Regions from separate parts of the Martinezella jaguaris genome, predicted to be linked through region 1. Evidence: predicted binding sites of a transcription regulator. Region 1 holds the regulator's gene; each other region holds the start of a gene.

Region 1 (3,280 bases):
AGCATCGGCGACAGAATCAGAATGCTGCTGCCTGGTGACACCGGCGCCTTTGCGGCTTCTCTTGTCACCGATGAGAGACGCGCAATCTCAAAGGATACGACGGAAGCGCTACGGACCTCCGGCCTTGCGCATATCATCGCCATCTCCGGCCTGAACATGGCGCTCTCAGCGGGCATTTTCTATGTCGGCCTGCGTTATGCTCTCAGCCTGTTTTTCGGCGTGGCACAGGCCTGGCCAACGAAGAAGATCGCAGCCTTCGGTGCGCTGATCACGGTGACTGCCTATTATCTTATTTCCGGTTTCGGTGTGTCGGCGGAACGCGCATTCATCATGATGGCGATCATGCTGATCGCCGTGCTTTTCGACCGGCCATCCCTCAGCCTCCGCAACGTGGCGCTGTCGGCGATCGTCATCCTCATTCTGTCGCCGTCACAGGCGCTCGGACCAAGTTTCCAGATGTCCTACGCAGCGACCCTGGCATTGGTGTCAGGCTATACGCTCTGGACTAGGAGACGGCATCGGGAAAGCATACTCTCCCGCTTCCAGATCATGCGTCCGCTGCTCTTCGTCTCACGATTCTTCGGCGGCATATTGTCGACCTCCTTTATCGGCGGCGCGTCGACGGCGATCTTCTCGATAGAGCATTTTCACCGCTTGGCGACATATGGTCTTGTCGCCAATTTGGCTGCCATGCCGGTCGTTTCCTTCATCGTGATGCCGTTTGGCATGGCGGCGACGCTGCTGATGCCATTCGGTGTTGATGCCCCCTTTTGGCAGGTCACCGGCACGGGACTTGATATCGTCATCGTCATTGCCAAAACGGTGGCGGCCTGGGGCGGCAATATTCCCTTCGGGCGACTGCCAGTCTGGTTGTTCCCAACGATTATCGTCGGTTTCTTACTGATGACGTTGCTGAGGACGTGGCTGCGACATGCAGGTGCGCTTCTGATCATCGGTTCGGTCGCAATTGTCGCACTCAGCCCTGATGTCCGAAAGCCTGACCTGATAATTTCCGAAGACGGCACGTTGGTCGCCTTGCTGCGGAATGGTGCGTTGACGACCAATCGCGAAAAGCCGCCCGATTTCATCTTCGAGCAGTGGCAACGAGCGCTGGCGATGACCGAGCAGCATCCGCCGACGATACTTCCGCCGGACAATCAGCTACCCAAGATCAGCAAATCGGACGCTCATCGCCGCCTCAGTTCCGACGAGCAGACTGCCGTGCGAAAGGCGATGGATGCGGCGCTGGACAATACCGGCGAAGGCGGCTTCGCCTGCCAGAAGGGGGCGTGGTGCGTGGCGATACTGGATAATGGCGACATGCTCGTCGCCATCGAAAACGCTGCCTATCTCGCTCCGGCCTGCGACACCGCCAATATCGTCGTGACTCCCATCCGGCTGCGTCTCGATCGCTGCCGCTCCGGCGCAGTGCTTTTTACGGGCGCTACGCTACGCCGGACAGGCTCCATTGAAATGGACCTCAGCGCCGACAAACCGGCAACAACAACCGCGTTTCAAACTTTGACGCGGCCATGGAATTTGCATCGCGCCTATGATTGGCGATCGGGCACCTTTGGAGCGCCGATCGCACCGATGTCTCCGGTCAGTGATAACGGCGAATGAGGCCGACGAGCTTGCCCTGCACTTTGACGCGATCCGGTCCGAAGATGCGGGTCTCGTAAGCCGGGTTAGCCGCTTCAAGCGCGATCGACGCACCCTTGCGGCGGAAGCGCTTCAATGTTGCCTCTTCATCATCGACGAGAGCGACGACGATATCGCCGGGGTTGGCGGTCGTAGCGTTGCGGATAATCACCGTATCGCCGTCAAAGATGCCGGCGTCGATCATCGAATCGCCTTTGACTTCAAGCGCATAATGTTCGCCCGAGCCAAGCATATCGGCTGGAACGGTGATGTCGTGGGTATTGTTCTGGATCGCTGAGATCGGTACACCGGCAGCAATGCGGCCCATGACCGGTACGGAAACGGAACTGTTGTTTTCGTCATTCACCGGCCTGGCAGGAGCCGGCGGCGGTACCAGCTGCGGCTTGCCAAGGCTGCCCTCGATGACGCTCGGCGAAAAGCCGCGGCGTGGCTGCAGGCTGGGACTATAAGCCTCCGGCAGCTTGATGACCTCCAGCGCGCGAGCCCGGTTCGGCAGACGGCGTATGAAGCCACGCTCTTCCAGAGCAGTGATGAGACGGTGAATGCCGGATTTGGACGCGAGGTCCAACGCATCCTTCATCTCATCGAAAGATGGCGGGACACCGGACTCCTTCATTCGTTCGTGAATGAAGAGAAGCAGTTCCTGCTGCTTGCGTGTCAACATCGTCTTCGGACCCCAAAATTGAGAAAAGCGTCGTGAAACAAATCCAGAACGGACACTATATGTTCCATATGTGTTCCGCAAGCCCTTAAATTTTGGTGAATATTTTGTAACCGCATCAAAGAAATAAGAACATAACCGGTCCCAGCCCGACGGTTTTTCAGGGTATCCGTGTGCTAACAATCGGAAATATAAGCGGAATCTGAAATGGAAGGAATTTTTCCGATTGAAAGCCACGTGTTTCCAAGGCGATGAAAAGCCACGCTATTTGCGTAATAAGCTCTTTGGAGGACGATGTTCTCCGAATGACGGAATTGCAGGCGGTGGATCAAGCTAAGGGGGCCGAATCTAAGAGTGACGCGACTGCGGGAATCGGTACTTCCGTGACGAGATCGGGCGCGAATTCAACAGGCTGGGCGGATTTCAGATATGTTTCACAATCCCTCGCGCCGGCGCTCGAGCAAGGCGCGGTCGTTGGCTATCTGCTTCAGCATGCTGCGCCCGGCCAGGAACATCTCGAAGAGAAAGGCCGCAAAAGCGCCCATGAGCGCGACGACGGCAAGGCCGAAGAACCAAAGCAGCATCTGTTCGCGAAACTGCTGGCGAATCGCTCCGCTCATGAGGCCGAGCGTTGCTAGGCATGTGCACACGCCCGATAGCGTGCCGAGGAGGACGGCAACCTCGAGCGCCAAAGTTCGCCGTCGCAGATAATAGAGCTGCAGCAGCCGTGCTTCATCCGGATCGTCTGAAGTCACCCGCTCGAAAAGGTTGTTGACCCGATCTGAGACACGAGCGAGCCGGGCCGAGAAGACATTGAGGCACCCGGCGGTGCCTGCAAGCAGAAAGACCGGCGTCAAAGCTATCTGAATGACGTGTGCAGCATTGGATGTTAGCTGGTCGCTCAGCACGTTTGGTCTCCTTCAAATCCAATGTCATCCGGTATCAGGCGCTTGCGGC
Region 2 (3,280 bases), 940 kb from region 1:
CCCGGCAAAACAGGAATTGATTCCCAATTCTGACCGCTGAGGATTACGCAACTCCGGCCAGAGACATCGGTGATCATCATTGTCCAACTGCCACTTTCGGCGGCAAAGATTTCGATGATCCTCTTCGGGTCAAGCTGACCAACGGCCGAGAGCTTTTCGGAATAGCGCGCATCAAGGAAAGCGACAATTTCGACACGCTGGGCACAAGCGAGCATCGCCTGCGAAGCTGCTGAGCCCGGATGAAGGATTGCCGTTGCCACAAGGGCCGTTCCGATGAGGCGGTAGAACATCGTGCGTCCCATGACGCACCTCCTTTCGCCGGAAATCCGGCAGAAGAGGAGAGTTCTGCTGACCTGCTCTGCCGCATACCGGCATCTTCATGGTCGGCCGCCCGACGCGACACGCGAGAGGTGCCGCCACATCAAAATTATGACATCTATTATCTTATTTTCAAATGGAATCTGGGTCGATCACGGAGCCGGGCTACCGGGCCGCCCGCGCGACCCAGGAGGGAATCAGTTCGCTGGACAGTTGGCGGCTCTTCTGGCCCTTGGCGAACTCGGCAAGCCTCATGCCGGTTTTTGCGACGGCGATGGCTTGGCCTTTGGAGAGGAGCAAGCCCAATTCCAGCGGCGGCAGACGGCGGCCGATGCGCTGCAGCAAAGGGCGGCGATAGCCGCGCGAGGCAGTGAACCGCGCAGGCACTTTGTTGAGCGAGACATATTCGGCGATCTCATCGATCCAGCCGGCCTGCGGACGCGCGCCGGGCTCGACGAAAAGTAACCATTCGCCCCGCGCCGAACTCAATATGTCTTTGATATCCCATTGTGAATAGAAACGGCAGCCGGCAGCGTCGGCGACGTGCGAGGTGCCGTCACGCGAGCCATGATCGAGCACGACGACGTCGCATACGAGCCCTTCGATCGCGCCCGCGACCAATGCCGCCAATGTCTGCGCCAGCTCAGGTTCCTGGTCCTGGCATTCAATGATAACTGTCAACATTGCCCATTTATAAAGCGCCGCACAATTTATTGCCAGCGCATAACCCCCTTAAACCGGAAGGTTTAGGTAGAGCTTATGCGCAGACAAAAATGCCGCCGCGACCCATGCGGACATGTGGCGCGGGTGAATGCAATTGCGCATTTTGTTCTTGCATTGTTCTCATTTGTCGGATAGGAATTTAATCATCTTAGACGCGGCGTGCCATACCGCAAACCGCCCCGGAGTTACCGATGAACGAGCAGTCCCTTGCAGGGCAGGCCGCATTTGCGCCTGCCAACACGGCAGATGTTGCCAATGCTTTGATCGCCGACACCGGTCTCAGAGTCGAGATCGATCGCAGGCGCGGTCGCGGCGCTGGGCTGAACCCGAGCGGCCGGTTCGAGCCGCTGCGGCGTGAGACATTCGACGACGGCTGGCAGACGCTGGAAGAATTGCCGCCGTTCAAAACCGAAGTGCAGGTGGAAAAGCCGCGCACGGCAATCACGCGCAACGAGTCTCCCGATATCCCCTTCGATCGTTCCATCAACCCCTATCGTGGCTGCGAGCATGGCTGCATCTATTGTTTCGCACGGCCGACACATGCCTATATGGGCCTGTCGGCGGGGCTCGATTTCGAATCGAAACTCTTCGCCAAACCTGATGCTGCGCGACTGCTGGAACGAGAACTCGCCAAGCCCGGCTACAAGCCGCGCGTCATCGCGATCGGCACCAATACCGATCCTTATCAGCCGATCGAGAAGGAATGGCGGATCATGCGCCAGATTCTCGAAGTGCTGAACAAGGCAAACCATCCGGTCGCGATTGTCACCAAGTCGGCACTGATCATGCGCGATGTCGACATTCTGAAGGAGATGGCAGCCAAAAGCCTGGTGCGTGTCGGTATCTCCGTGACCACGCTCGACCGCAAGCTGGCGCGCACCATGGAACCACGCGCCGCTACACCCCAGCGACGCCTGGAGGCGATCCGCGCGCTCAGCGAGGCCGGTATCCAGACCGCCGTGATGGTGGCGCCGATCATCCCTGCCCTCAACGACCACGAGATCGAGCGCATTCTCGATGCGGGCAAGGCAGCCGGCGCCATGGAAGCGAGCTATGTCATCCTGCGCCTGCCGCTGGAGGTCAGCCCGCTCTTCCGCGATTGGCTGCTGCAGAACTATCCGGATCGGTACCGCCATGTCATGTCGCTGATCCGTTCGATGCGTGGCGGCAAGGATTATGATGCCGAGTTCGGCAAACGCATGAAGGGTGCAGGCCCCTATGCTTGGCAGATCAGCCGCCGTTTCGAAATGGCAACGAAGCGGCTGGAGCTCACCCGCCGCAGCATTGCGATACGCGACGACCTGTTTGTGCCGCCGGATGGCAGCGGCGCGCAGCTTTCACTGCTGTGAACCCTTTTCCCGCGGGTTTCCCTGCCCGCCGGAAAAGTCCCCGGTTTCGCCGCCTTGATCCACCGGGGGCTTGCAGGAGATCGGGTGGTGTGCGAGCTTTGCCGCATGCCACGCAGCACACCATCCGATTCTCCCATGCTTTTCGACGAGGAGCCGATCGTTCCGACCTTCGAGTTGGAACTGATTGCCCGTCGCGCTGGGCACTGGCCGGTAGCGGGTGCCGATGAGGCGGGACGCGGGCCGCTGGCAGGCCCCGTTGTAGCGGCCGCGGTCATTCTCGACCCGGAGCGCATTCCCGAGGGATTGAACGATTCCAAGCAGCTTTCGGCCGTGAGGCGCGAGGCATTGTTTGTCGAAATCCTCGCGACCGCCACCGTCTCCATTGCCTCCTCAAGTGCTGCCCGCATCGACATCACCGATATCCGCAAGGCGAGCCTGGACGCTATGCGCCGGGCCATCTGCAGCCTTGCCGTGCCGGCAAGTTACGTCCTGACCGATGGGCTGGATGTGCCCGGCGGGCTCGCCTGCCCGGGAAAAGCCGTGGTCAAGGGCGATGCGCGCTCCTTTTCCATCGCCGCCGCTTCGATCGTCGCCAAGGTGACCCGCGACCGGATGATGGCTCGCGCCGGCGACGTCTTTCCTGTCTACGGTTTCGCCGCCCATGCCGGCTACGCCACCGCCCAGCATCGCGCCGGCATCGAAAAGCACGGTCCCTGCTCGCTGCATCGCATGAGCTTCCGGCCGCTTCGGAGGGATGAGGCCTGAAAGCCGCCTTTCCGATCCTTCATTCCACAAGGCCGGCTATAATCTGCTCCCGATGCTCGCCGATATAAGCGACATCGCGCCGGTAAATGTGATCGTGGCCTTGTTCGAAATTGCGGCGATACCGT
Region 3 (3,280 bases), 590 kb from region 1:
TCTCGATGATATCGGCGGCCGCCGCCAGCATCGGGATATCGCGGACGCGGGCATAGTCATGCAGGGCGCGCACGGTGGTATCGCCGAGGCCACGCTTCGGCGTGTTGATGATGCGCTCGAAGGCAAGATCGTCGGCCGGCTGGCAGACGAGGCGGAAATAGGCCATGGCATCGCGGATTTCGAGGCGCTCGTAGAAGCGCGGGCCGCCGACGACGCGATAATTGAGGCCGAGCGTGACGAAACGATCTTCGAATTCGCGCATCTGGAAGGAGGCGCGCACTAGGATCGCCATGTCATTGAGATTGTGCTTGCTTCGCTGAAGCTGTTCGATCTCCTCGCCGATCGCACGCGCTTCCTCCTCGGAATCCCAGGAGGCGTGCACTTGCACCTTGATGTCGTCCGGATCGGCGCGGTCGGTGAACAGCGTCTTGCCGAGCCGGCCCTCATTATGCGCGATGAGGTGTGCTGCTGCACCGAGAATATGCTCGGTGGAGCGGTAGTTGCGCTCCAGCTTGATCACCTTGGCGCCGGGAAAATCCTTTTCGAAGCGCAGGATGTTGTCCACTTCGGCGCCGCGCCAGCCATAGATCGACTGGTCGTCGTCGCCGACGCAGCAGACATTCTGCAGTTCGCCCTTCGGCCGCTGCGCCAGCAGACGCAGCCACATATATTGCGCGGTGTTTGTGTCCTGATACTCGTCGACGAGGATATAGCGGAAACGCTGATGGTATTCCTTCAATACATCCGGGTTTTGTCGGAACATATTGATCGGATGCAGCAAAAGGTCGCCGAAGTCGCAGGCGTTCAGCGTCTTCAGGCGGGCCTGATAGGCGGTATAGAGTTCGCGGCCCTTGCCGTTGGCGAAGGCGCGGGCATCGCCCTCGGGAATATCCGCCGGGCCGAGGCCCTTGTTCTTCCAGGTGTCGATCATCCCGGCGAATTGCTTGGCCGGCCAGCGCTTGTCGTCCAGGCCTTCGGCCTGGATCAACTGCTTGATCAGACGCACAACATCATCGGTGTCGAGAATGGTGAAACTCGAGGAGAGGCCGACCAACTCGGAGTGACGGCGCAGCAGCTTGACGCCGATCGAGTGGAAAGTGCCGAGCCAGGGCATACCCTCGACAGCGCCGCCGACGAGCAGCGCAACGCGCTCCTTCATCTCGCGCGCGGCCTTGTTGGTGAAGGTAACAGCGAGGATCTGCGAGGGGAAAGCGCGGTTGGTGGACAGGATATGGGCGATGCGGGTCGTCAGCACACGTGTCTTGCCGGTGCCGGCGCCGGCGAGCACGAGAACTGGTCCATCCAGCGTCTCGACCGCTTCTGCCTGTTCCGGATTGAGGCCGGCGAGATAGTCGGGCCGGCGGCCGCTATCGCGCGCTGCCATCGCGCGGGCCGCAATACCGCCGCCGGCGGGGCCCGGTGCGGGCGCAGGCCGGCGCGTTGCCGGATGCGGAGCAAGGTGCTCCGGCTCCTCGTCAAAGAAGGGAATGTCGTCATGTCCGATGGTCATGCGGCTCAATGTAATGATTCTGCCCCGAAAGGCAAAAGAAACGGCCGGAAAATAGAACAAAAAGTGCACATTCTGTCGTGCGCAAGCCTTTGAACTGTGCGCATCGCACATATTTGCGGCCGTTTACTGACGGGCTTCGAAACGTGTCGTTGTCCCCGGACAAGATTACAACTTCGTCATAATGCCGTGCAAATCTTGCTGCAGAACAGCAAAAGATCGATATTGCTGAAAATGGGGCAGAATCGCGCGACCTATCACCGCTTCGCCCCGCAACCTGGTCTCGAGAAACTTGCAAGATTCTCGGAGAGGCCATGTTGAATTTACGACGCGATTTCATCGCCTCTGACAATCCGAGCCGGAGACGTGCATGACCGCCTGGAAGCAGCTTTTCCTATCCCTCATCGTAGTCGTGGCCGGATGCGCCGCGGCGTTAGTTTTCGTGCCCGGCACGGCTGGATCGCTGACGAAAATCGGCGTTCCTCAGGCATGGGTGGCGGTGCTTGTGCCGGCCGATGGCAGGAACGATGCCGGAGAGGGCGATGCCGCTACGGCCGGCAACAGACGGCGTGGCACCAATACGCCGCTGGTGGTGACCGAGGCAGTGGTGAATGGCGTGGTCAACGATCGTCTCAGCGCAATCGGTACCGGCGAAGCCATCCGCTCCGTCGTCGTTACGCCGCAGGCGGCGGGGATGATCAGGGAAATTCTCATCAAGTCTGGCGACCGGGTAAAGCAGGGCCAGGTCCTTGCCCGCCTCGACAATGACGAGCAGATCATCGCTCGCGGCCAGGCGGAAGTGACGCTGAAGAGTGCTGCCGAGAAATCGCAGCTCTATCACACCATCAAATCCAGCGTGTCGCGCATGGATGTCTTCGACGCCGAGATCGCCGAGCAAGGCGCAAGGCTGGCGCTGCAATCGGCCGAGCTGGCGCTGAAGCGCCGGGATATCGTCGCGCCGATCGACGGCATTGTCGGCATCGTACCCGTGGTCATCGGCGACAATGTCACTACGACGACCAGCATCGTTACGCTCGACGACCGCTCGCAAATCCTGGTCGATTATTGGGTACCGGAGCGTTTCGCCAATACGATCAAGGTCGATCAGCCGGTGGAGGCGACATCGGTGGCGCTGCCGGGGCGGCTGTTCTCGGGCGTGGTGGAGGCAGTCGATAATCGTGTCGATGGCGCGAGCCGGACACTGCGCATCCGCGCAGGCATGGACAATGCATCCGATGAACTGCGCGCCGGCATGTCTTTCAATGTCGGCATGCGTTTTGCCGGTGAGACCTATCCTTCCGTCGATCCGCTGTCCGTGCAATGGGACGGAGAGGGCTCCTATGTCTGGCGCATCGTTGACGCCAAATCGTCCAAGGTGCGTGTCAATGTCGTGCAGCGCAATCCGGATGCGGTGCTGGTCAAGGCCGATCTCAGGGATGGCGACCTGGTCGTCACCGAAGGATTGCAGCGTGTGACCGAGGGCGGTGCCGTGCGTTTTGCCCGCGATGTTGCCGAAGCGGCGGAGGTCGCCACGCAATGACAGGGCACGACAACGACGCCGGCGATGCTGCCGAAGCCGGTGCCGGCAAACAGACTTTCACCGCTCTCTTCGTGCGCAGGCCGATCCTGGCGCTGGTCTTCAATACGTTGATGGTCGTTGCTGGCCTTGCCGCCTATTTCGGCGTCGAGGTGCGTGAACTGCCCGACGTCGACCGCCCCGTGGTGACCGTGCGGACCATGTTCGACGGCGCTGCGCCGCAGACGGTGGACCAG

The links. The regulator LexA, encoded in region 1, represses DNA repair genes until DNA is damaged. The targets are predictions, from matches to a motif close to TGTTCNNNNTGTGTTCNG.
Region 2: CCGE525_RS05130 (PA0069 family radical SAM protein) is a predicted target of LexA. The motif match lies at 1,146-1,163, and genes of this name have one in related genera.
Region 3: CCGE525_RS12660 (ATP-dependent helicase) is a predicted target of LexA. The motif match lies at 1,563-1,580, and genes of this name have one in related genera.

The regions. Positions count from the first base shown of each region.
Region 1 covers NZ_CP032694.1:1,998,229-2,001,508, forward strand. Annotated here, with positions in the region: gene CCGE525_RS09835 (ComEC/Rec2 family competence protein) at 1-1,623, shown strand, start outside; gene lexA (transcriptional repressor LexA) at 1,604-2,326, opposite strand; gene CCGE525_RS09845 (DUF2721 domain-containing protein) at 2,758-3,231, opposite strand.
Region 2 covers NZ_CP032694.1:1,054,451-1,057,730, reverse strand. Annotated here, with positions in the region: gene CCGE525_RS05140 (hypothetical protein) at 1-302, opposite strand, end outside; gene CCGE525_RS05135 (glycosyltransferase family protein) at 484-1,002, opposite strand; gene CCGE525_RS05130 (PA0069 family radical SAM protein) at 1,233-2,390, shown strand; gene CCGE525_RS05125 (ribonuclease HII) at 2,496-3,155, shown strand; gene CCGE525_RS38910 (hypothetical protein) at 3,175-3,280, opposite strand, start outside.
Region 3 covers NZ_CP032694.1:2,588,949-2,592,228, reverse strand. Annotated here, with positions in the region: gene CCGE525_RS12660 (ATP-dependent helicase) at 1-1,510, opposite strand, end outside; gene CCGE525_RS12655 (efflux RND transporter periplasmic adaptor subunit) at 1,878-3,047, shown strand; gene CCGE525_RS12650 (efflux RND transporter permease subunit) at 3,044-3,280, shown strand, end outside.